DNA from 3 places in the Fundidesulfovibrio terrae genome. Region 3 is predicted to be linked to each of the others. Evidence: predicted binding sites of a transcription regulator. Region 3 holds the regulator's gene; each other region holds the start of a gene.
What was found. Region 3 encodes sigma-54, which starts transcription at its own class of promoters, with help from an activator protein. Its sites were predicted from a motif close to CTGGCACGGNNNNTGCTT; they were not measured.
Positions count from the first base shown of each region.

Region 1: the regulator sigma-54 is predicted to act here: its motif matches at 3,101-3,118, upstream of ML540_RS15270 (PEP-CTERM sorting domain-containing protein).
Region 2: the regulator sigma-54 is predicted to act here: its motif matches at 4,993-5,010, upstream of ML540_RS03100 (PEP-CTERM sorting domain-containing protein).

Region 1 is NZ_JAKZFS010000005.1:118,624-126,090, reverse strand. It holds gene yihA (ribosome biogenesis GTP-binding protein YihA/YsxC) at 1-493, shown strand, start outside; gene ML540_RS15285 (hypothetical protein) at 706-885, opposite strand; gene ML540_RS15280 (undecaprenyl-diphosphate phosphatase) at 1,081-1,881, shown strand; tRNA gene ML540_RS15275 (tRNA-Met) at 1,958-2,034, shown strand; gene ML540_RS15270 (PEP-CTERM sorting domain-containing protein) at 2,168-3,058, opposite strand; gene ML540_RS15265 (outer membrane homotrimeric porin) at 4,271-5,719, shown strand; gene ML540_RS15260 (hypothetical protein) at 5,911-6,522, shown strand; gene ML540_RS15255 (DUF6599 family protein) at 6,541-7,467, shown strand, end outside.
Region 2 is NZ_JAKZFS010000001.1:659,445-666,911, forward strand. It holds gene ML540_RS03085 (hypothetical protein) at 1-139, shown strand, start outside; gene ML540_RS03090 (methyl-accepting chemotaxis protein) at 610-2,445, shown strand; gene ML540_RS03095 (L-serine ammonia-lyase) at 2,575-3,942, shown strand; gene ML540_RS03100 (PEP-CTERM sorting domain-containing protein) at 3,949-4,965, opposite strand; gene ML540_RS03105 (acyltransferase family protein) at 5,110-6,183, opposite strand; gene ML540_RS03110 (PP2C family protein-serine/threonine phosphatase) at 6,286-7,467, opposite strand, start outside.
Region 3 is NZ_JAKZFS010000005.1:19,314-26,780, forward strand. It holds gene ML540_RS14825 (CTP synthase) at 1-1,586, shown strand, start outside; gene ML540_RS14830 (KdsC family phosphatase) at 1,583-2,134, shown strand; gene rpoN (RNA polymerase factor sigma-54) at 2,386-3,825, shown strand; gene hpf (ribosome hibernation-promoting factor, HPF/YfiA family) at 3,868-4,407, shown strand; gene ML540_RS14845 (PTS sugar transporter subunit IIA) at 4,407-4,859, shown strand; gene rapZ (RNase adapter RapZ) at 4,966-5,850, shown strand; gene ML540_RS14855 (PTS sugar transporter subunit IIA) at 5,861-6,298, shown strand; gene ML540_RS14860 (PTS sugar transporter subunit IIB) at 6,305-6,760, shown strand; gene ML540_RS14865 (PTS sugar transporter subunit IIC) at 6,794-7,467, shown strand, end outside.

The sequences.
Region 1 (7,467 bases), 99 kb from region 3:
CAGCTCCACCCCGGGCAAGACCCAGAGCATCAACCTCTACAAGGTGGTCCCCGGCGACTACTACCTGGTGGACCTGCCCGGCTACGGCTACGCCCGCCGCTCCAAGGAGGAGCGCGCCCGTTGGGCCAAACTCATCGAACGCTACCTTACCGGCAACCAGTGGCTGCAGGCCGTGGCCGTGCTCATCGACTGCCGGCTCACGCCCCAGGCCAGCGACCTGGACATGGTGGCCTGGCTGCACGCCTCGGGCGTGCGGGTGGTGGGCGTGCTCACCAAGGCCGACAAATGCTCCCAGCGTGAACGTCAGGCCCAGAAGGCCCGCTGGGCCTCACTGCTCGGGGGCGAACCGCCGATCCTGTTCTCGTCCGTCACCGGCATGGGCTACGAGGAACTCTGGCGGCGCATCGACTCCATTCTCGCGGACGACGAAGAGTTCGAGGACGGCCTGGAGAGCGAAGGCAGCGACGCCGGGCCCGACGACGAGGACGTTTAAGAGTTTAAGATGCCTCCGGCGGCCAAAGGAACTGTGTTCCTTTGGAATCCTTTCCAGCTTCGCGCCCGCGTGAGTCGCTCCAGTGGTCCGGGCGGTCTGAGGCGGGCGTGACTTGCGCGGCGGGCGACGGATCGTCTTCAAATCGATCCGAGCCCGCCGCGCAAGGCGCGAACGGTCCAGGCCTCCCGGACCGCATGAATCTAGCGAACAAGCTAGGCGTTTTCGGAGTTCCTGAAGAAGTCTCGCAGGAACTCCTGCTCTTTCGGGCTCAGGTTGAAGCGCATTCCGGCTTCGCCCAGCACCTTGGCCAAGGGCTCTCCGGCGGCTTTCTGCTCCGAAACCCAGGTCACGGCTTTGCGCATCAGTTCCGATTGGGGCATGACGGTAGTCATGATTACAGCTCCGGTAGGATCGTTTATTACCAAACGGCAATCATCCATGTAACTTAAGCGGCCGGGGGTTGCAAGGAACACCGGACTGTCGTACCCCCTCGCTGGCCCGCTGCGGCGCTCCCCGACGCCGGGACCGGCCGCAGCGCGACATTACAATCAAGGGCGCACTTCCGCCCCCCGCAGAAGGACCTCATCATGGATCCCTGGCTCAGTACAGTCATCCTCGGCATAGTGGAAGGGCTTACGGAATTCCTGCCCGTATCCTCCACGGGACATCTCATCCTCACCGGAGTGCTGCTCGGCCACTCCGGGGACAAGGCCGCTTCCTACGACATTATCATCCAGCTCGGCGCGATCCTGGCGGTGGCGGTGATGTACCGCGACCGCTATCTGGCCCTGGTCTTCCCCCAGTCCAGGCAGCGCTTCGGCGGCAAGCGCGGGCTCACCCTGCTCTTCCTCACCTGCCTGCCCGCCTCGGTGGTGGGGCTCCTGGGGCGCAAGATGATCAAGGCCCACCTGTTCGCCCCCCTGCCCGTGGCCCTGGCCTTGATCGCGGGCGCGATCCTCATCCTCATCGTCGAGAGCAAGAAGACCGCCCGGGAGAAATACTACGACCTGGACGACGTCTCCCCGGCCCTGGCCCTGGGGATCGGCCTGTTCCAGTGCCTGTCGCTGTGGCCGGGCTTCTCGCGCTCGGCGTCCACGATCCTGGGCGGCATGATACTGGGCGCGCGGCGCAAGCTGGCCGTGGAATACTCCTTCATCAGCGCAGTGCCCATCATGATCGCAGCCACCTGCTACGAGACGTACAAGAGCTGGGGCGAGTTCGACATGGCCGACCTGCAGTTTTTGGCCGTGGGTTTCGTCGTGGCCTTCTTCTCGGCCTGGATCGCCGTGAAGTGGTTCATCGCCCTGGTGAGCCGCATGACCCTGCGCCCCTTCGCGGTGTACCGCTTTCTCCTGGCGCTCTCGGTGTTCCTGTTCTGGCCGAAATAAAATTGGAGCGAAAAAGCTCTTGCCAAGCAGTGTGGGAATGTGTACTTAGCCCGTCCTGCCGCGAGGCAAGAAACGTGGCGAGGTAGCTCAGTTGGTTAGAGCATGCGGCTCATATCCGCAGTGTCGGGGGTTCAATTCCCTCCCTCGCTACCACGATTTTGAAAGGACCGGGTCATGACCCGGTCCTTTTTTATTTTCCTCGGCAAGCGCGCCCTAGCAGGCGCCAATGTGAAAGGCCCCACCGGAGTTTCCGGCGGGGCCTTTCTGGTTTGATTCGCTTTGCGGGTTAATGAGCCTTTTTCGCCCTTCTGCGCATGAAGGCCGCTCCTGCCGCGCCGATGCCCATGAGCAGCATGGTGCCGGGTTCGGGGACGGCGGCGGGCGCGAAGCCGCCGGTCAGGAAGAGCTCTTCGAAGCCGTCGTTGAGGCCCTGCATGCGGAAGTCGAACTCGATGGTGTTGCCGGCCGCGTTGAACAAGGCCAGGTTCATGGTGGGGGCGTACACGATGAAGTCCAGCTTGCCGCTTCCCTTGTTGTTGTCAACCGTGACGGACTGGAAGGGAGGCAGGGGGTTGGTCGCGGTGATGGTGCCGGGCGCGGTGACCCACGCGGTGTCCTCGAACTTATTGTCAGTGATGTTGTCGAAGGCCCAGCTGGCTATGACGGTGTTGCTCGCGTTGCGGACGCGCACCTGCCCGACAACCTGGAGATCGGGGCTGGCTCCGGTCTGGTTCATGTCAAAGTCGAAGATCGGGACGTTGGCCTGTGCGCCGAAAGTGGCGTGGAGATAGTCGAGCATGTAGCTCACCGGGATAGGGCCCGTACCCACCGGAATGTTGGTGGGGCCCCAGACGCCTGCGACGGAGGTATCGCCGCCGCCGGGCGCCGCCAGCGGATCGGGGAAGTTGAAGAGGCCACCGGCACCGACGCCGGTGTTGTTCGCGCCGTTCGCGCCAGTGTAAATCAGAACATCCAGTCCGCCCGTGCCGGTGTTGACGTCAAAGCCGGGCAGCCCGAAGCCGGTAAGGAGCTTGGCAGAATAGGAGAAAAAGTTATCATACTGGACTGCATAGGGCACTACGGGCGGCGGCAAAACCACCGGGGCGGCCATGGCCAGTTGAGCGAATGCCAGGCAGGACACCAGCGAGAGAAAAATCTGTCTGGATATTCTGATCATAATGTTGCCTCCATCATTTGGAATGCACAGCTGTGAGGAACGTAGCAACGTCTGTTCCAGCGCGGTACTTTCATTGCTCCATCAGTAATACTCGACTTTATGGGCGCCCTTGCTGGTGTAATCGCTGCGGTTTTTAGAGGGCGTCATTGCCAGCATTCCGGGAGACGCGAATGACGACCTCCGCCCATCCCCGATGGATATTGTAAACCTCCAGTGTCTTCGCGTCGGAAATGTTTACAGCGCACGCTTCTCACTCCAAAGGATATACCACGAAACGGAGTAAATGATTTCGTATGGTTACTTACAGTCCATGGTGTCCCATGGATCAAATTATCATTTAAGATCTGAGATGATTTAACAATTTAAAGACATCCTGGTCGCGCCCAGGATGTTCTGGTCCGGCTGCCTGTTTGGTAGTCATTCGCAACCGTACAGTATTTTTCAATCTTTCCCTTGCCTGCGCTCGTTTGCGCTGATGCGGTATCAAATGGTGAAGTGTTCTTCGCTGCCCCACCGGAATGTTCCCCCAGAGTTCGAGCAAGAGCCCTTAAAACACTAAAATATTTAATTAAAGCAATATAATGCAGTGAGTTTCATTCAAAATTCTTAGTTCGGCCGAAAAAGAAACAAGGAGTGTTTGTCGAAAAACATTACAGACTCGCCCCGGGGCTAACGGAGTTTATACTCGGCGCGGGCATGATGACGGCAAAGCCAGCCAATAGAAGGATTGAGTTGCGCGAGAGGACATACTCTCAATCAATACCATTTTGGTATGAATTCTAGCCAGTCCCCTCACTTTTGACCGGAAGGCCGTTCCGCTCACAGGGAGGCGCCTCCCTGTCGTCCTAAGCCAATACTCCGCGAACCGAGCATCCACGCCATCATTGTGAAAACGCTTTGCATTTGTGAAAAATTTAGTTAAGATATCTAAACACTACCGAAAAGGGATGGATTAAACTTCGGCCTATACGCCGGGGCATGCCACCCCCTCTCTTGAATCACTGGTTTCTCGATTCCCGTGCCCGCATGTGCGGCGCGGACCGGGGCGGGTGGACACGACCATCCGCCGTCCGGAAAGACCGGCCCTCTGGTGCGCAGGCCGGTCTTCAGGCGCAACCGGCGAACGTGTCGCCTGGCGCCACCCGATCACCGCGCGCATTCGCATGAGCGTCTACCCGGCGAAACGTCGATACACCATAAGGAGGAGATTCAATGAAACGTCTAGGGGGGCTTGCCTTACTCGTCACCTTGATACTGTGCAGCGCCGGTCTGGCCTCGGCCGCCACCGAAGTGAAGATGGTCGGCGACGCGCGCGTCCACGCCAACGCATGGTCCAAGCTCGACTACACCGGCTGGAACAGCAACGGCACCAGGACCGCCGATTCCTTCGTGATCTGGGAGCGCTTCCGCCTGCGCACCGACTTCATCGCCAACGAGGGCCTCAAGTTCCGCTTCGGCATCCGCCTGCAGAACAGGGTCTGGGGTAACGACACCCTGACCGTTGACAACCCCACTACCGCCATCGACGTCTACCAGGCGTTCCTGCAGTTCAAGTGGCCCGGCACCAATGTCGAATTCTCCATCGGCATGCAGGACTTCGACCTGCCCATCTCGTCGCCCATGCTGGCTTCCAGCCCGGTGATCGGCGGCACCCGCCTGGCCGCGGCCGCCGTGACCGTCCCCGTGTGCGACGCCTTCAAGGCCATCGGCGGCTTCGCACGCCTGCTGGACACCAACAAGGATTTCGATCCCTCCACCACCCAGAAGGCCGACGAGTTCGACGCCTATTTCCTGGTCCTGCCCGTCACCGTGCAGGGCTTCTCCGCCACCCCCTGGGGCATGCTGGCCGTGGCCGGACGCGACGCCGGCTACACCACCATCGGAACGGGTTCCATGCGCAACTCTTCCGAGACCCTGGCCACCAACCTTTTCTCCGCCGGCACCCTGCTGGCCCCCAGCGGCTTCAAGAACGCCCAGAACGTCTACTTCTGGGTGGGCACCGCCCTGTCCCTGACCGCGCTTGATCCCTTCAAGTTCTACGCGGACGTGATCTACGGCGAGGGCAACGCCTCCGACCGCGGCAAGAACCGCCGCGGCGGCCTGTTCTTCGACGTCGCCGCCGAGTACACCGGTTGGGACATGCTGACCCCTCAGCTGACCTTCTGGTACTCCACCGGCGAGGATTCCTCCATGCGCAACGGCTCCGAGCGCATGCCCACCGTGGTCCAGAACTGGGGTCCCAGCACCTCGTTCCTGTTCGACTGCAGCCAGCAGTTCGTGAACGGCCACATGGCCCTGAACCCCACCGGTTCCTGGGGCTTCGCGGCCAGCCTGAACAAGATCAGCTTCATCCAGGACCTGACCCATCGCCTGACCTTCACCTACGCCCGGGGCACCAACTCCCCCCGCGCCCTGCGTCAGGCCAACCTCCTCTGGGGCACCGGCAACTACGTGCAGATGGGCCGCGACCTGACCACCGACGAATACGTCATGGGCATCAACTTCGACAACGAATACAAGATCTACGAGAACCTCTCCGCCGTGGTGGAGACGGGCTGGGCCCACGGCCAGTTCCAGAAGTCCGTCTGGGGACGCCGCTTCGTGAACCAGACCGGCACCGACCCCTGGAAGGTGGCCTTCGGCTTCACCTACAAGTTCTAAGCAGTACCTTCGCCGGATGACGCGGGCGGCCGGGACATGTCCCGGCCGCCCTTTTTTATCCCCTTCTCCTCGAACGTCTTCCCGCGTCGTTTTCGGGATACCGGGTGTCGCAATTGCCGCTTGACCATATTCTCACGGATTTTCTAGAGACATGTTGAATCGGCAGAAAACCCCATCAACGGGAGGATCCCATGTCCCGCATGACCGCGATCCTTGCGGGCCTGTTCGTCCTGGCCTGCCTCTCCCCGGCCCACGCCGCCAGCCAGAAGGCCCTTGACCTGCGCAAGGCCGACGGGCTGAGCGAATTTTCCCCGCCCGAGGCGTTCCTTTCAGGGGGCTTCCTCGCCGACGAGATGGAGCCGTGTTACCTGTTCGGCTCGGTCAAGGAGTTCGTGGCCTCCCGCAAATGCCCCACGACATGGCTCATCGAGGAGGGCGAGAAGGCCCGCATCGCCAAGCCCGCATCGCCCGATGCGCCGCTCGAATACACGCTCTACCTCGAGGAGGACTGCCCGGACGGCGTGGTCCACTACGTCTTCGTGGACCAGAGCGCCATGACCCCCAAGCAGTGGATTGAATGGCGCAAGCAATTCCACAAGAGCAAGGCCGAAGGTGAGTACGGCGCCACCAAGGATCGCCTGGAAAAGGCCGTGTCCGAAGGAATGAAGATTTCCGGCGAACTGCGCTTCATCATGAAGAACGGCGAACTGAGCGGGAACAGAACTCCTGAGCAGACGCTGCGACAGGACATGAACTTCCCCGCCTGCTATGACCTCAAGCAGGGCGCGAAGCTGCCCAAATAGGTGGGGCTTGAGGTTCGCATGGCCAGGTCGCGCGCGAGCATGAGCGAGAAAAGGGTGGGATACGCCGTTCTGGGCCTTCTCGCGTGCCTTGCCGTCTGGCTCTTCGCGCAGCAGGCGTCGTTCAACCCGGCGGTGATCGTGGCCATGAACCACCCCAAGGGAGCGGGCAGGATCGTCACCGGCCAGCAGGGCGCAGCCCTGTCGCAGACGGCCGGTTTCCTCGCCGACCTCCAGGGTTTCCCTGCCCTCTCGCCCGTGGAGGGCTACACCCCGGAATCGCTCTCGGACAAGATCGACGGCAAGGCCGAGCTCTACCTGGCATCCAACTTCCAGGAGATGGCCTGCCGGGCCTTCGCAGCTGAGAATGCCGGAAACGCCCGGGTTGAGACCTTCCTCTACGCCATGGAATCCCCCAAGGATGCTTTCGCCGTGTTCAGCGGCCAGCGCCGCCCGGGAGCCGACCAGCTCCCCTTGGCCCAGAACGCCTACGCCACGGAAAACGCCATATTTCTCACCAAGGGGCGCTACTATCTGGAGTTTGTGGCCGACCACGCTTCGCCCGAGTTGCGCCCGGCCCTGGAGTCGCTGGCCCAGGCGCTCCTGGCCGCCCTGCCCGAGGACACGGCCCAGGGGGCGGAAACGGACCTGTTCCCTGCCGCGGGCCTGCGCGCCGACAGCGTTCGCCTGGCCGTCAGCGACGCCCTGGGCATGGAAGGCCTGGAGAACGTCTACACGGCGGAGTACGCGCTGGCCCCCGGCGAGGCGTCGGCCTTCCTGGCCGTGCGCGCCACCCCGGATGAAGCGCGCGCCCAGGCCGACGCGTACGCCCACTTCCTGGCCTCCAACGGATTCAAGGAACTCAAACCCGGCGAGGACCTTCCCGCTTCCCTGGCCGGAGCCAGGGTGCTGGTCCTGGAGGACATGCTCCAGGTGGTGATGGCCAAG
Region 2 (7,467 bases), on a different contig from region 3:
TGAGGCCTGCTTCGGATGCGGCTGCGCGGATACTTGCGGCCAGGCCGGGTGCGCCTTCCGGGAAGAATGCGAACCGATCAAGCTCATCGAGGATCCCTGTGAGGTCGTGGCCTGCGACCTGCCCGGACCGGGAAAATGATTTCAAGGCGCTTTTTCGCTATCCAAACGCCTTGAATCCCTGTAGAAGCCTCTTGCCTTAATCACTGCCACAGGGCGGCGGGAACCTCGCTACTGCCAAACTAGCCCCCGCCGCCCATTAACTCTCCAGAATTTCTTCCGAAAAGTTCACGCTGGCCTTGCGCCGAGCACGCCGCGTGGTGCCACCTTGCATGAGGTCGCGTCATGGAATCCTGTTGTTGCGCTCGATGAAATAACTGGATAATCCTGGTGTGGAATGGACTGGTGCATGCTTGACAAACTGTCTATTCGTTAGATGTTTTATTATGAGGCTGTATCGGGGCCTTGCGTCGAGGTGGCGCTACCCGGCGAGGGGCGCCGAGAGGGATTAATCATGCGGCGAAAGGGGTTCGTGTCTCCAGGGGCGGAAGGCGGACCCGGTTTTCGGCAGCGGAACATTTTCGTGAAACCTTGTTGTTTGTGGGGGTGTGCGTGAACAACGTCCGTGTCGGAGTCCGTCTGGTGACGGCGTTCATCCTGGTTTCCCTGCTGGCCACCGTGGTGGGCGCCGTGGGTTATTGGGGGCTTAAGTCCACCAACGCCTATCTGGACGCGAGCAACAAGAAGTACGTGCCCGCCATCCAGTATCTGGCGGCGGTGCGCTTCAATCTGCGCAATCTCGTGGTGGCCCAGCGCACCCTTCTCATCGACAAGATCACCCCCCAGGAGCGTCAGCGCCAGAAAGACAACTTCGAGCTTTTCCGCAAGGCCTACGCCGAAGCCAGGGCCAAGTACGAGACCCTCCCCCAGACTCCGCAGGAAAAGGCCGCCTGGGGCGTGTTCCTCGCCGCCTTGGAGAAAACGCGCGCCATCAACGACCAGGCCATGCAGCTTGTCGGCGAATGGGAAAAGGACATGGCAAACGACGCCCTTTTCCAGAAGCTCACCGACCTGGCCATGATCCAGACCGCCGCCGCCAACCGGGAGCTGAACGACGCCATCGCCAAGGTGATGGAGATAAACGTCCAGAACGCCCGCAACGATTCCCTCTCGGCCGACAAGGAGGCGGGCGTCCTGTCCTGGCTCATGCTGTCGCTGGCCGTGGGCACGCCCGTGGCGTCCATCCTGATCGGGCTGTGGGTGACGCGCTCCATCGTGTCGCCGCTCAAGAAGAACATGGCTTTCTCCGAGGCCGTCGCGGGAGGCGATCTGGACGCCGTGCTGGACGTCTCCTGCAAGGATGAGACAGGCAAGCTGGCCGACGGGTTGCGCTTCATGGTGAAGACCCTCAAGGAGAAGATCGCCGAGGCCGACGCCAAGAGCGCCCAGGCCGCGCGGGAGGCGGAAAACGCCCGCGTCGCCATGGCCGAGGCCGAGGCGGCCAAGGAGCAGGCCGAGGCCGCCAAGCGCGAGGGCATGCTCCAGGCCGCCGGGCAACTGGAGGGCGTGGTGGAGATCGTCACCTCCGCCTCGGAGGAGCTTTCGGCCCAGGTGGAGCAGTCCAGTCGGGGCTCGGAGAGCCAGGCCCAGCGCATCGGAGAAACCGCCACGGCAATGGAGCAGATGAACGCCACCGTCCTGGAGGTGGCCAAGAGCGCCTCCCAGGCCGCGAGCACCTCGGCCAGGGCCGGTGAGAAGGCCGATGAAGGGGCCAGGATCGTGGGCCGGGTGGTGGAGGGCATCGGAGAGGTGCAGCGCCAGGCCTTGGCCCTCAAGGGAGGCATGACGGAACTCGGCGTCCAGGCAGAGGGCATCGGCCGGGTCATGAACGTCATCTCCGACATCGCGGACCAGACCAACCTGCTGGCCCTGAACGCCGCCATCGAGGCCGCCCGGGCCGGAGAGGCCGGGCGCGGCTTCGCCGTGGTGGCCGACGAGGTGCGGAAGCTGGCCGAGAAGACCATGACCGCCACCAAGGAAGTGGGCGACGCCATCGGCGGCATCCAGACGGGCACCCGGCGCAACATCGACAACGTGGACCAGGCCGCTGTGAAGATCGACGAAGCCACGGCCCTGGCGGGCGAGTCCGGCGAGGCCCTGCGCGAGATCGTCGCCCTGGTGGAGACCACCGCCGACCAGGTGCGCTCCATCGCCGCGGCCAGCGAGGAGCAGTCCGCCGCCAGCGAGGAGATCAACCGCTCCATCGAGGAGATCAGCCGGATTTCAACCGAGACCTCGGAGGGAATGCGCCAGTCCGCGACGGCCGTGGCCGAACTGGCCGACCAGTCCCAGGTGCTCAAGGGGCTCATCGAGGAAATGCAGTCCGACGGAGGCGCAGGGGCGAGCCTGCCCGCCGGGCGGCGCAAGCCCCGCGCCATCGGGCGTTAGTCCGCAGCCCGCGCGCCGTCATCCCGTTGACCATCGGCGGCCCCTCCGGGGGCCGTTTTTTTGTCGCTGCCCGGCCCCGGGAGCCGTGCGGGCGTGGTATTTCGGACCAACCTGGGTTAGAAGCGCAGCATGCGCCCCATCACCACCTCCGTTTTCGAACTTTTCAAGATCGGCCCCGGCCCTTCCAGCTCCCACACCATCGGCCCCATGCTGGCCGCCCGCGAATTCGTGGACCAGGCCGGGCAGCTGCCCCCGGCCGTGCTCGACCAGGTGCGCGCCGTCGAGGTCCGCCTGTTCGGGTCCCTGGCCGCCACGGGCCGCGGGCACGGCACGGTGCGCGCCGTTCTGGCGGGGCTCCTGGGGCACCGCCCCGAGAGCTGCCCGCCGGACATCCTGGACTCCATGGCCGGATTCGAGGCCGGGACGGTGCGCCTGGGCGGGCGCGACGTGCCCATATCCGAGGCCACGGTGGTCTTCGACCTGTTCGACCTGCCGGATCGCCACCCCAACACCATCCGGTTCAGCCTCAAGGGCGAATCCGGAGACATCCTCCTCGAACGGGAAGCCTATTCCGTTGGCGGTGGGTTCATCGAGTGGAAGGACGACGTTCCGGCCGAGCGGCCCGCTCCGGCGCATCCCTTCTCCACCATGGCGGAGCTGCTTGACGTGATCGATTCCACGGGGCTTTCCCTGCCCGAGGTGATGCTGGACAACGAGGCCGCGCTGACCGGGCTTACGCGCCAGGAGATCGGCGCGAAGCTCGAGCACGTCATGCGGGTCATGGAGGATTCCGTGGAGCGCGGGTTGGAGGCCGAGGGGCCGCTGCCCGGGCCGCTGGGGCTTCACCGCAAGGCTCACGCTCTGTTCGAGCGCTACCGCCAGGACCCCCAGATGCAGGACCGCCCCATCCTGGCCCTGTGCGCCTGCGCCTTCGCGGCGGCCGAGGAGAACGCCTCGGGGCACACCATCGTCACCGCGCCCACGGCCGGGGCGTCGGGAGTGCTTCCGGCGGTCCTCTACGTCACCAAGAACCTGCGCCCCACGGCCGGGGTGTTCCGCAAGGTGCTGCGCGAGGCCTTGCTGGCCTCGGCTGTGGTGGGGATGCTGGCCAAGCACAACGCCTCGGTGAGCGGGGCGGAGGTAGGCTGCCAGGGCGAGGTGGGGGTGGCGTCGGCCATGGCGGCGGCTTTCCTGGCCCAGGTGTACGGCCATCCCGCCTGGGTCATCGAGAACGCGGCCGAGACGGCCCTGGAGCACCACCTGGGCCTCACTTGCGACCCGGTGCAGGGCTACGTGCAGATCCCCTGCATCGAGCGCAACGCCATGGGCGCGGTGAAGGCGTTCGCCGCTTACCAGATCGCGGCGGCCGAGGTGCCGGGCCACCATATGGTGGGCCTGGACCAGGCCATGAAGGCCATGGCCGAGACCGGCCGGGACATGTGCGCCAAATACCGCGAGACCGCCCAGGGCGGGCTCGCGGCCATCGTGCGCTGCTGATCGCCTCTAGGTTCTCGTCCGCGAGCGCCTGCGGGCCAGGGCGGCCAGCGCGCCGATCCCGGCCAGGGCCAGGGTGGCCGGTTCCGGGGTGGCCACCTGGTCGAAGTTGATGTTGTCGATTCCCGCCGTGCCGTTGGCTCCGAACAGCAGGTGCAGTTCGCGGGCGCGCACCCCGGGCCTGTACGTGCTGAACCCGGTGGCGCTCTCCCCGAAGACGATGGTGTTGGACGTGCCGTCGGTTATGGACCGCAGGGTCAGCGGCGGCGGGGTCTCCGCGAACAGGAGGGTGTTGGAGGTCCCGTCGGCGATGGTGCGCAGGGCGCCGCCCGTCGGCGGGAGGTTGTCCCACAGCAGGTTGCCGTCGCCGTCCCTGATCTGCAGAAGCCCTAAGGCCCGGTTGCTCTCGGTCCCGGCCAAATCGAAGGAGTTGAGCAGCACCGTAAAGCCCGGGTCCGCCGACAGGATCACCTCCCCGTTGCCCAGGAACCCGTCCGGATAGGCGATGTTGGTCAATCCGCCGAAACCGCCGCTCCAGAAGCGCATGAAGCCGCTCTGGGCGAGGCCGGGGATGGTGCGCACCGAGCCGTCCCCGAAGGCCACTGTGCCGTCCCCCAGCACTCCGGTCGATCCGTCCGAGACGAAACGCACCGAGCCGTCCGCCAGGATGACGGTGGTCCCGTCGCCCACGCGCACCGAACCGTCGGCGAAGCGTACCGAGCCGTCCCCGAAGCGCACCGAACCGTCCCCGAAGATGATGGTGTTGGACGTGCCGTCCACGATGGGCGCGGCCGCCGTCACGGCGCGGGTGCGGTATTCGGTCAGGACGTTGGGCGTGAAGCCGTTCCCCGGGGCGTAGAGGCCAGTGGCGTCGCTTGGGGAGGCAACCCGGTCGCCGTAGCTGTTGGGGATGATGCTTGCGTTGGTCGAGCCGAAGATGTCGAAGGTCAGGACCGTGGCCCGGACCAGGTCCGGAGACAAGACAATCGCGGCCAGGACTGCGAAGACTGCTGCATGGCGTTTCATGGGCGGCCTCCTTGGAATGCAGTGTCGCAGCAACAACCATTCCACAAGGCCGCTCAATCATTGCGGATGCTTGTCCGCAAGAGTGTCCCGAAAAGTGTCAAATCCTCCGACGGAGTGTCGTGAATTTCAAAATGGGCGGAGTTGCTATCGCCCCCCTTTCATCCGTGCCGACACCCAGGCGGCGGTCTTGTCCAGCCAGTCCCCCTCCTTGACGCTCAGTATCCAGCCCAGGACGCACAGGGTGAAGAACTTGCACCAGGGCGTGAACGACCCCACGGCCACGTCCAGGTAGGAGAGCACCGGCTGGTGCGCCAGGTAGATGGCGTAGGACGCGCCTGAAAGCCACAGCACGCCCTTGCGCTGGCCCCACGTGACGGACATGGGCAGCGAGAAGAGCACCACGAACACGGCCAGGGTCCAGGCGATGGTGGAGAACCAGGGCTGGTGCGCCCCGAAGAGGTACAGTGCGAAGCTCAGTCCGCAGGTGCCGAAGATGAGCCAGGCCAGGGGCCTGTCCACGATCCATTCCCGGTCCGGGGAGGCTTTCCACAGCTCGGCCATCCACATGCCGATGAGGAACTCCGGCAGCCGGGCGGGCAGGTTGAAGGTGGACAAAAAGGCCAGCGTGCCGCCGATGCCCTCCGGCGCGGCGCGTCCCCACATCTTGATGGCCTCGGTGAGCGGCCACACGATGGCGACCGTGACGATGGTGAATTTCGCCGCGCCGTGCTTGCGGTACTGGGTCAGTATCCAGGGCCAGGCCAGGGTGAATTGCAAGAGGAGCCCAAGCCACCAGTAGGCGGCCGTGTTGGACATGAAGGACTGCGTGCGCAGCGGGTCCAGGAAGAAGATGTGCGAGAGCGCCGGGGGCAGCCAGTCACCGGGACTGGTTATGCGGTAGACCACGGCGTTGCCCACGATCACCAGGAGCACGGCGGCGTAATAGTGCGGGCAGAGCCGGGAAAGGCGCTTGGGCACGAAGTCGGCCAGCCTGGGGATGGGGGCGGGGTTGTCGCCCACGTAGGGCATGGCCAGGAGGAAGCTGGTCATGACGTTGAAGACCACCACGCCCAGGGCCAGATCCACGAAGGCGTCGCCGAGGAGCGTTCCGGCGTATGCGTCCCGCAGGGGGCCGATGCCCTGGAAGAGGTGGTGCAGGAAGATGCCGACCATGGCCAGGGCGCGGATGAAATGCAGCTGGGGGATGTCTCGCTTCACGGGTACGCCTCCTGGGATTTCCAACAAAACCCTAGCCTTAAAGCGGGGTCCCCGCAAGCCGGGAGGCGTGGTAAGGGAGGGGGACGCGTGGCGAGAGGCGCGTCATTCCTCCTCGAAGCGGATCACCACCAGGGTCAGGTCGTCGTCCTGGGCGGCGCCGTCCAGGAAGGTGCGCCAGTCGTTCGTGACCGCATCCATGATCTCCAGGGCGCCCTTGTCCGCGTTCTCGCGCACCACCCGGCGCAGGCGCTCCTTGCCGTACATGCTCCCGTCCGGGCCGAAGCTCTCCCAGAGGCCGTCGGTCCCCAGCACCAGGACGCACCCTTCGGGCCAGCGGCCCAGGTGCTGGGCCAGGTATGCGCTCTCCTGGTCCACTGCCAGGGGCAGGCCCCGGCCCCGCAGTTCCGAGAATTCGTCCGTGCGCGGATCGTAGAGGATGGCCGGGTCGTGCCCGGCCCGCACCCATTCCACCTGCCGGGCGGCCGGGTCCAGAACCAGCAGGAACAGGGTGATGAAGTGTCCGCTTCCGGCCACGTCGCGCGCCAAGTGGCGGTTCAGGGTGGTGACGATGCGCGAGGTGTCCGACAGGCACAGCGCTCCCTGGCGCAAAAAGCCCCGGGCCGAGGCCATGAGCAGGGCCGAATCCACACCGTGTCCGGAGACGTCCGCCACCACCACTGCCAGGGTGTCCCCGGCCAGTTCCAGGAAGTCGTAGTAGTCGCCGCCGGTCTGCTCCGGATAGATGGCCGAGGCCGCGATATCCAGCCCCATGCGCCGGGGAATCTGGCCCGGCAGCAGGCTCTTCTGCACGGCCTGGGCCTGGGCCAGGGCCTGCATGAGCCGGGTGCGGTGGCGGAGTCCCTCGATCATGGAATTGGTGCGCGCCGCGATGACCCCGAACTCGTCGGCCGTGGCCACCGGGATGTACTGGCCGAACTCGCCCAGGCTCACGGCCTCGAGCACCCGGGTCTGCTCGGCCATGAGCCTGCGCAGGTTCTCGGAGTAGCGCAGGATCAGCGCGCCGACTCCAGCGATGAGCACCGTGGTCACGTACACCACGTCCAAGGTCACGGAGCGCTTGGCCTCGGCCAGGGCCGTCGGGCTGTATGCGTTGCCGGCCAGCCAGTCCACGCCGTTTATGAGGATGACGGACAACAGCGCCGCCACCAGCAGGGCGAGCCCCATGGCCACCACGGCGAATTTGCGCGCCAGGGGGCGGATGGTCTCGGGCGGAGAGTGCCAGGTCCTGGTGCAGGCCCGGTCGATGATGCGGCGCTGGCGGGT
Region 3 (7,467 bases):
AGGGACTGGCCGCCGCCTCCATCGGCGCGCTGCTGCAGGCGCGCGGGCTTCGTTGCACCATCATGAAGCTCGACCCCTACATCAACGTGGACCCCGGCACCATGAACCCCTTCCAGCACGGCGAGGTGTACGTCACCAACGACGGCGCCGAGACCGACCTGGACCTGGGCCACTACGAGCGCTACCTGGGCGTGCCCATGTCCCAGAACAACAACGTCACCTCAGGGCGCATCTACAACAACGTCATCCAGAAGGAACGCCGGGGCGACTACCTGGGCGGCACCGTCCAGGTGATCCCGCACATCACCGACGAGATCAAGCGCTCCATCCTGGGCGTGGCCAAGGACGAGGACGTGGCCCTGATCGAGATCGGCGGCACCGTGGGCGACATCGAGGGCCAGCCCTTCCTGGAGGCCATCCGCCAGCTTCGCGGCGATCTGGGCAAGGAGAACGTCCTCTACATCCACCTGACGCTGATCCCATACATCCGCGTGGCGGGTGAGCTCAAGACCAAGCCCACCCAGCACAGCGTTAAGGAGCTCAGGTCCATCGGCATCCAGCCCGACATCATCATCTGCCGCTCCGAGATCGACCTGGACCAGTCCCTCAAGACCAAGATCGCCTTGTTCTGCAACGTGGACCCGGACGCCGTGTTCACCTCCGTGGACGTGAAGAACATCTACGAGGTGCCCCTCAAGCTGTACGCCGAGGGCGTGGACCAGAAGATCGCCATCCTGCTGCGCCTGCCCGCCAAGAACGCGGAACTCGAAGCCTGGCAGAACCTGACCCACAAGCTGGCCAACCCCAAGGGCGAAGTGACCATCGGCATCGTGGGCAAGTACGTGGACCTCAAGGAGGCCTACAAGAGCCTGCACGAGGCCCTCGTGCACGGTGGCGTGGCCAACGACGTGAGCGTCAACCTGATCTACGTGAACTCCGAGGAGGTCACGCCGGCCAACGTGGCCGAGCGCATGGCGGGTCTGGACGGCATCCTGGTGCCCGGCGGCTTCGGCTCGCGCGGCGTGGAGGGCAAGATCGCGGCCATCCGCTACGCCCGCGAGAACAAGGTGCCGTTCTTCGGCATCTGCCTGGGCATGCAGCTGGCCTGTATCGAGTTCGCCCGCAACGTACTGAATCTTCCCGAGGCCAACTCCGAGGAGTTCAACCGCCTGAGCCCCGATCCGATCATCTACCTCATGCGCGAGTGGTACGACTTCCGCACCAAGAAGATCGAGAAGCGCGACGCCGACTCCGAAATGGGCGGAACGATGCGCCTGGGCGCCTACCCCTGCGTGGTCAAGCCCGACACCAAGGCCATGGAAGCCTACGCCAAGCCCCAGATCGAGGAGCGCCACCGCCACCGCTACGAGTTCAACAAGGCCTACTACACCCGCATGGAAGAGAAGGGCATGGTGTTCTCGGGACTGTCGCCCGACGAATCCCTGGTGGAAGTGGTGGAGCTGCCCGAGCATCCGTGGTTTTTGGGCTGCCAGTTCCATCCGGAGTTCAACTCCATCCCCATGCGCCCGCATCCGCTGTTCAGGGAGTTCATCCGGGCGTCCAAGATCGCCCGCGAGGCCAAATGAGAAGACCCGTCAGGCCCGGCGTGAACCGCCGGGCCCTGGCGTCGGCCAGGGGAGTGCGCCTGCTTGTGCTGGACGTGGACGGCGTGCTCACGGACAACGCCGTCTTCCACGACGGCGCCGGGCCGGGCCTGAAGCGCTTCGGCATCCAGGACGGCATGGGGCTCAAGCTCTGCCAGCACGCCGGGATCGACGTGGCCGTGATCAGTGGCCTGGGCAACATCCAGGCCCAGCATCGCCTGCGGGAGCTGGGCATCCGCGAATTCCACGGCGGCCACCTGCGCAAGCTCCCCGTTCTCGAAGAACTCCTTTCCGCGAAACATCTTGATTTGAACGAAGTGGCCTACATGGGCGACGACTGGCTGGACGCCCAGGTGATGAGCCGCGTGGGCCTTGCCATGGCCCCGGTGGACGCCCAGCCGGAAATCCTGCGCCTGGCGGCCTGGGTGTCCAAACGTCCTGGGGGCAGCGGGGCCGTGCGCGACGCCGTGCGCTTCCTGCTCATGGCCAAGGGCAAGCTGGGCGCCCTGTGGCGGCGCTGGCTCGTCTAGCCTCTCGCCCGCCATATCGCCGCCCAAGCCAGCGAAACTATACTGGATTCCAAAGGGGCGAGCCCCTAAGGCCTAAGGAGGCTTTTCCCCTGATCCGCTACGCTCCACCGCGCTACAGCCTCCCGCCCACTGTTGTGAATTCCCGTCAAGTCTTGCCACCCCCGCCTTTTTAGTGCATAACCGCCACGGTTGAACGGTGGTCCGGCATTTTTCTTGCTTGCCGCAGAACTTTCACGAGGACAGACGCACGCATGGCCCTTGAGCTCAGACAGCAACTCAAGCTTTCGCAGCAGCTGGTGATGACACCCCAGCTGCAGCAGGCCATCAAGCTGTTGCAGCTCTCCCGGCTGGAGCTGGTTGAGACCGTGCAGCAGGAGATGCTCGAGAATCCCCTGCTGGAAGAGGTCCAGGTCGACGACGAGCGCCCCGAGCCCACCATCGCCGAGGATTCCCACGCGCCTGACGCCACCCAGGAAGAGGGGGCCATGCAGCGCGAGCTCATGAAGACCGCCGAATGGGACGACTACATCGGCGACTTCGCTTCCACCTCCCGCCAGGCCACGGTGCGCGAGTACGAGGCCCCGGAGGAGGGCATGTCCTTCGAGGCCAGGCTGGCCTCCAAGACCTCGCTCGAGGGCCATCTCTCCTGGCAGATCAACCTCTCCCCCTTCACCGAACGCCAGCGAGTCATCGCCGACGACATCGTGGGCAACCTGGACTCCGTGGGCTACCTACAGTCCACCGTGGAAGAGATCGCCGCCACCACCGGCGCCACCCCCGAAGAGGTGGAGGTGGTCCTGCACGCCCTGCAGCGCTTCGACCCGGTGGGGATCGCCGCGCGCACCCCGCAGGAGTGCCTGCTCACCCAGTTGGAAGTTTACGGCTACACCGACCCGGTGCTCCTGGAGATCGTGCGCGAGCACCTGGAGGACCTGGAAAAGAAGCGCTACAAGCCCCTGGCCAAGAAGTTCCGCATCACCCTCGAGGACATCAAGGAATACCTGGACATCATCCAGACCCTCGACCCTCTGCCAGGCTCACACTTCAGCTCCTCCGATCCGGTCTACGTGAGTCCCGACGCCTACGTGTACAAGTACGGCGAGGACTTCATCATCGTGCTCAACGAGGACGGCCTGCCCAAGCTCCAGCTTTCCCCCTATTACATGGAGGACATGAGCCGTTCCAGCGGGAGCAAGGACAAGGACTACCTCCAGGACAAGATGCGCTCGGCCCAGTGGCTCATGAAGAGCCTGTACCAGCGCCAGCGGACGTTGTTCAAGGTCCTGGAATCGATAGTGAAATTTCAGCGGGACTTCTTCGAGGACGGGGTTACGAAATTAAAGCCCCTCATCCTCAAGGACGTGGCCGACGACATCGGCATGCACGAATCCACTGTGAGCCGCATCACCACGAGCAAATACGTGGCCACCCCGCACGGCATCTACGAACTCAAGTTTTTCTTCAACTCCGCCCTGGAGTTGGACGACGGCACTTCCGTGGGTTCGGAGTCGGTGAAGGCGCTCATCAAGCAGCTCATCTCCGGCGAGGATCCCAAGAAGCCCGTGAGCGACGAGCAGATCGCGGACACCCTCAAGCAGAAGCTGCAGGTCAACATCGCCCGCCGTACCGTGGCCAAGTACCGCATGGCCATGGGCATCGACTCCTCGTCCAAGCGCAAGGAAGTCTTGTAATCACGCCGCGCGTCTTTTCGCGGCCACACCTCGGAGGTAGATATGAACATTGCTTTCTATTTCAAGAATTTTGAGCCGTCCCCCGGTCTGCGCGAATACGCCGCCAAGCGTTTCGACAAACTGGCCAAATACATGCCCAATGCCGACAACGCCGAAGTGGTGGTCACGCTGCTGGTCGAAAAGACCCGCCAGATCGCCGATGTGGTGATCGACGCGGACGCCATGCACATCTCCGCCCATGAGCGCTCCGACGACATGTACTCCACCATCGACATGATCACGGACAAGCTCGAGGCCCAGGTGCGCAAGATGCGCGAGAAGATGAAGGACCGCCGCAAGGCCGCGTCTTCCGACGTCACCATGGGCGTGGTCAGCTTCACCGATGAGGGCAAGGTCCACTCCATCGAGGAATCCGACAAGTACAGCCCCAAGCCCATGAGCGTTGAAGAGGCCGCCGAGCAGATCACCGCCATGAAGTACGAATTCCTGGTGTTCTTCAACTCCGAGGCCGAGCGTATCAACGTCATCTACAAGCGCAAGAATGGCGACTTCGGTCTGATCGACCCTGGAGTTTCCCTCTGATGCGGCTGGGGGAGTTTCTGCGCAAGGATTTCGTGCTCGACGACCTGCAAGCGTCGGACAAGCCCGAAGTGCTCCGCGAACTGGTGTCCCCCGTGGCCCAGGCTTTCCCGGACGTGAGTCCCGAGAAGGCCCTGCGGGTGCTCATGGACCGCGAAAACCTGGGCACCACGGGCATCGGCGACGCCGTGGCCATTCCCCACGGGAAGATGGACTCCCTCAAGGAGATCGTCATCGTGGCGGGGCGCAGCCGGGGCGGAGTCGATTTCGAGGCCCTGGACCACAAGCCTTGCCGGATATTCTTCCTGGTCCTGGCCCCGGAACATGTGGCGGGCATGCATTTGCGTATCCTGGCCCAGATATCCAGGCTCCTCTCCGATGAGGGGTTCCGGGAATCCTTCCTGGACGCCCCGGACCGGGAAAGCCTCTGGCGCGTGCTGTCCAGCCATTCCTGAGGCGGCATCCGTTTCGTGATGATTCCCGGTCGATGATGTGCTAGCGTCCATCCCCGTCGCGCTTAAGAAGGCGCGGCGGGGATGTCTTTTTCAAGGAGCGCGCGACATGGCCTCTTCGGTCAAGCTGCCCGTGGTGGTGATTTCGGGCCTCTCCGGGTCCGGCAAGTCCACGGCCCTCAACGTCTTCGAGGACCTGGGCTATTTCTGCGTGGACGGCCTGCCCGCAAGCCTCATGCCCAAGCTGGTGAGCCTTTTCGAAGGCCAGGGAGCCAACCGCTACCGGGGCCTCGCCCTGGGCATGGACATGCGCCAGGCGGGCTTCGACTCCGGCTGGCAGCCCGCCATGGAGGAGTTGCGCGCCGCGGGCAACCTGCCCCAGATCGTGTTCATCGAGGCCGCCACCCAGGAGATCATGCGCCGCTACGCCACCACGCGCCGCCCACATCCCTTCGAGGCAGAGGGGTACGGGCTGGGCGAGGCCGTGGAGGAGGAACGCCGCCGCATGGCCCCCTTGCGCGACGCGGCCGACCTGGTCATGGACACCACCGACTTCTCCATCCACGACCTGCGCCGCCAACTGCAGGACAAATGGAAGTTCCTGGAGGGCAAGGGGCCTTCCATGAAGGTGCACATCATGAGCTTCGGGTTCAAGTATGGCATCCCCACCGAATCCGACCTGCTCTTCGACCTACGCTTTCTGCCCAACCCCTATTTCGAACCAGCTCTCAAGCCACTGTCCGGACAGGACAAATCCATCGTGGAGTATGTCCTTGACTCCAAGGAGGGCAGGGTGTTCCTGCCCAAGCTGGAGGCATTCCTTCAAGACCTTATCCCCATGTACGCCAAGGAAGGCCGCTACCGGCTGACAATCTCGCTTGGCTGCACCGGGGGCAGGCATCGCTCCGTGGCCACGGCCGAGGCCGTCTTTGACACCTTGCGCAAGGCGGGGTACACGGTCTCGCTGGAACACCGCCATATCGAAAAAGGCTGATATTTCAACAATGAACGACAAGAATATATCCGGCGCCCCGGTCGGCGTGGTCATCGTGACCCACACCGACTACGGCGACAGGCTTCTCAAGGCCGCCGAAATGATCATCGGCCCCCAGGAGCACACCCGCACCGTTTCCGTGGACGTGGGCGTGGACACCGTGGAAACCGTCAAGGAGCTCGAACGGTCCATCAAGGCCGTGGAGCAGGGCGCGGGCGTGATCATCGTCACCGACATGTTCGGGGGCACTCCCACCAACCTCTCGCTGTCGCTCATCGGGCAACATCGTATCGAGGTGGTCACGGGCGTGAACCTGCCCATGCTCATAAAAATCCTTTCCACCCGTACCAAAGCCCTGGAGCTCCTGGCCGCCGACGCCAAGACCGCGGGCGTGCAGGGCATCGTGGTGGCCGGGGAAATCCTGCGAAAACGGGTCGCCGGGGAGTAGTCCGGGGTGTTCTGGGTACGCATCGACAACCGTCTCGTGCACGGCCAGATCATCGAAGCCTGGCTGCCTTTCACCGACGCCAACGCCATCGTGGTGGCCAACGACGAACTGGCCGCCGACGAGTTGCGCCAGCAGATCATGTCCATCGCCATCCCCCTTGGGGTCGACATCTCCTTCGTCCAGGTGAATCTGGCCCAGGCATATCTGTCGGGCCGCAAGCTCCTGGGCAAGGACGTGCTGGTGCTGTTCGCCTCCTGCCCGGACGCGCGGCGGGCCTTCGACGCCGGGCTCAAGTTCGCCCGCCTGAACCTGGGCAACCTGCACTACGGGCCGGGCAAGAAGCAGATCTGCCAGCACATCGCCTTAAGCGGCGAGGATGAGGGCTGCCTCGATTTCCTCAAGGGCCAGGGCGTGAACCTGGATTACCGCTGCGTGCCGGGCGACCCGGTGGAGATATCCTGAAGAGCCCGAGGGCCGCTTCACATTCGGGCGCATTTGAGGCATTCTGAAGAAAAGCTGACGGACCAGGACGAAAAGACCCATGGAACTGCACGCCGACGTCATCCCTTTCATCCTCGCCACCGCTTTTTTTTTGCCCTTTTTTCCTGCTTCCGCTTCCTGATCAATCTGCCCCTGCTTGACCGGCCTCTCACGGTGGGGTTCGTGTGGGGCCTTATCACCGGCGACTGGGCGTCGAGCCTGGGCATCTGCCTGTTCTTCGAGCTTCTCTGGCTGGACATCTTCCCGGCCGGAACCATCATCCAGCCACATTCCCTGGCCCCGGCCCTGGCCAGCCTGGCCGTGGTGCACCATTTCGCCCTGCGGCAACCGGCCCTGGCCGCCGTGGTCATGCTGGCGGCGCTTCCGCTGGGGCGGGCTTTCGCCGTGATCGAGCGCTACCACCGCCAATACGAGAACCTGGCCTTCGAGCGCCTCATGCTCTGGGCCAAGCGCAGTTCAGGCGGACCCGGCCCTGCCTCGCTCACCCGCCGCTCCATGCTGGTCATGTTGCCGGTGAACGTCGTGGCCTTCGCCCTGGCCCTGTCCGGGCTTCTGGTGGTCACGCACCTGATGCTCCCCCGGCTGACGCCGCTTCTGGGCTCGGTGCCGCTCAAGTGGCCTCACCTCTGGGTGGTGGCCAGCATCGGGGCAGTGCTTTCGCTTCGGCA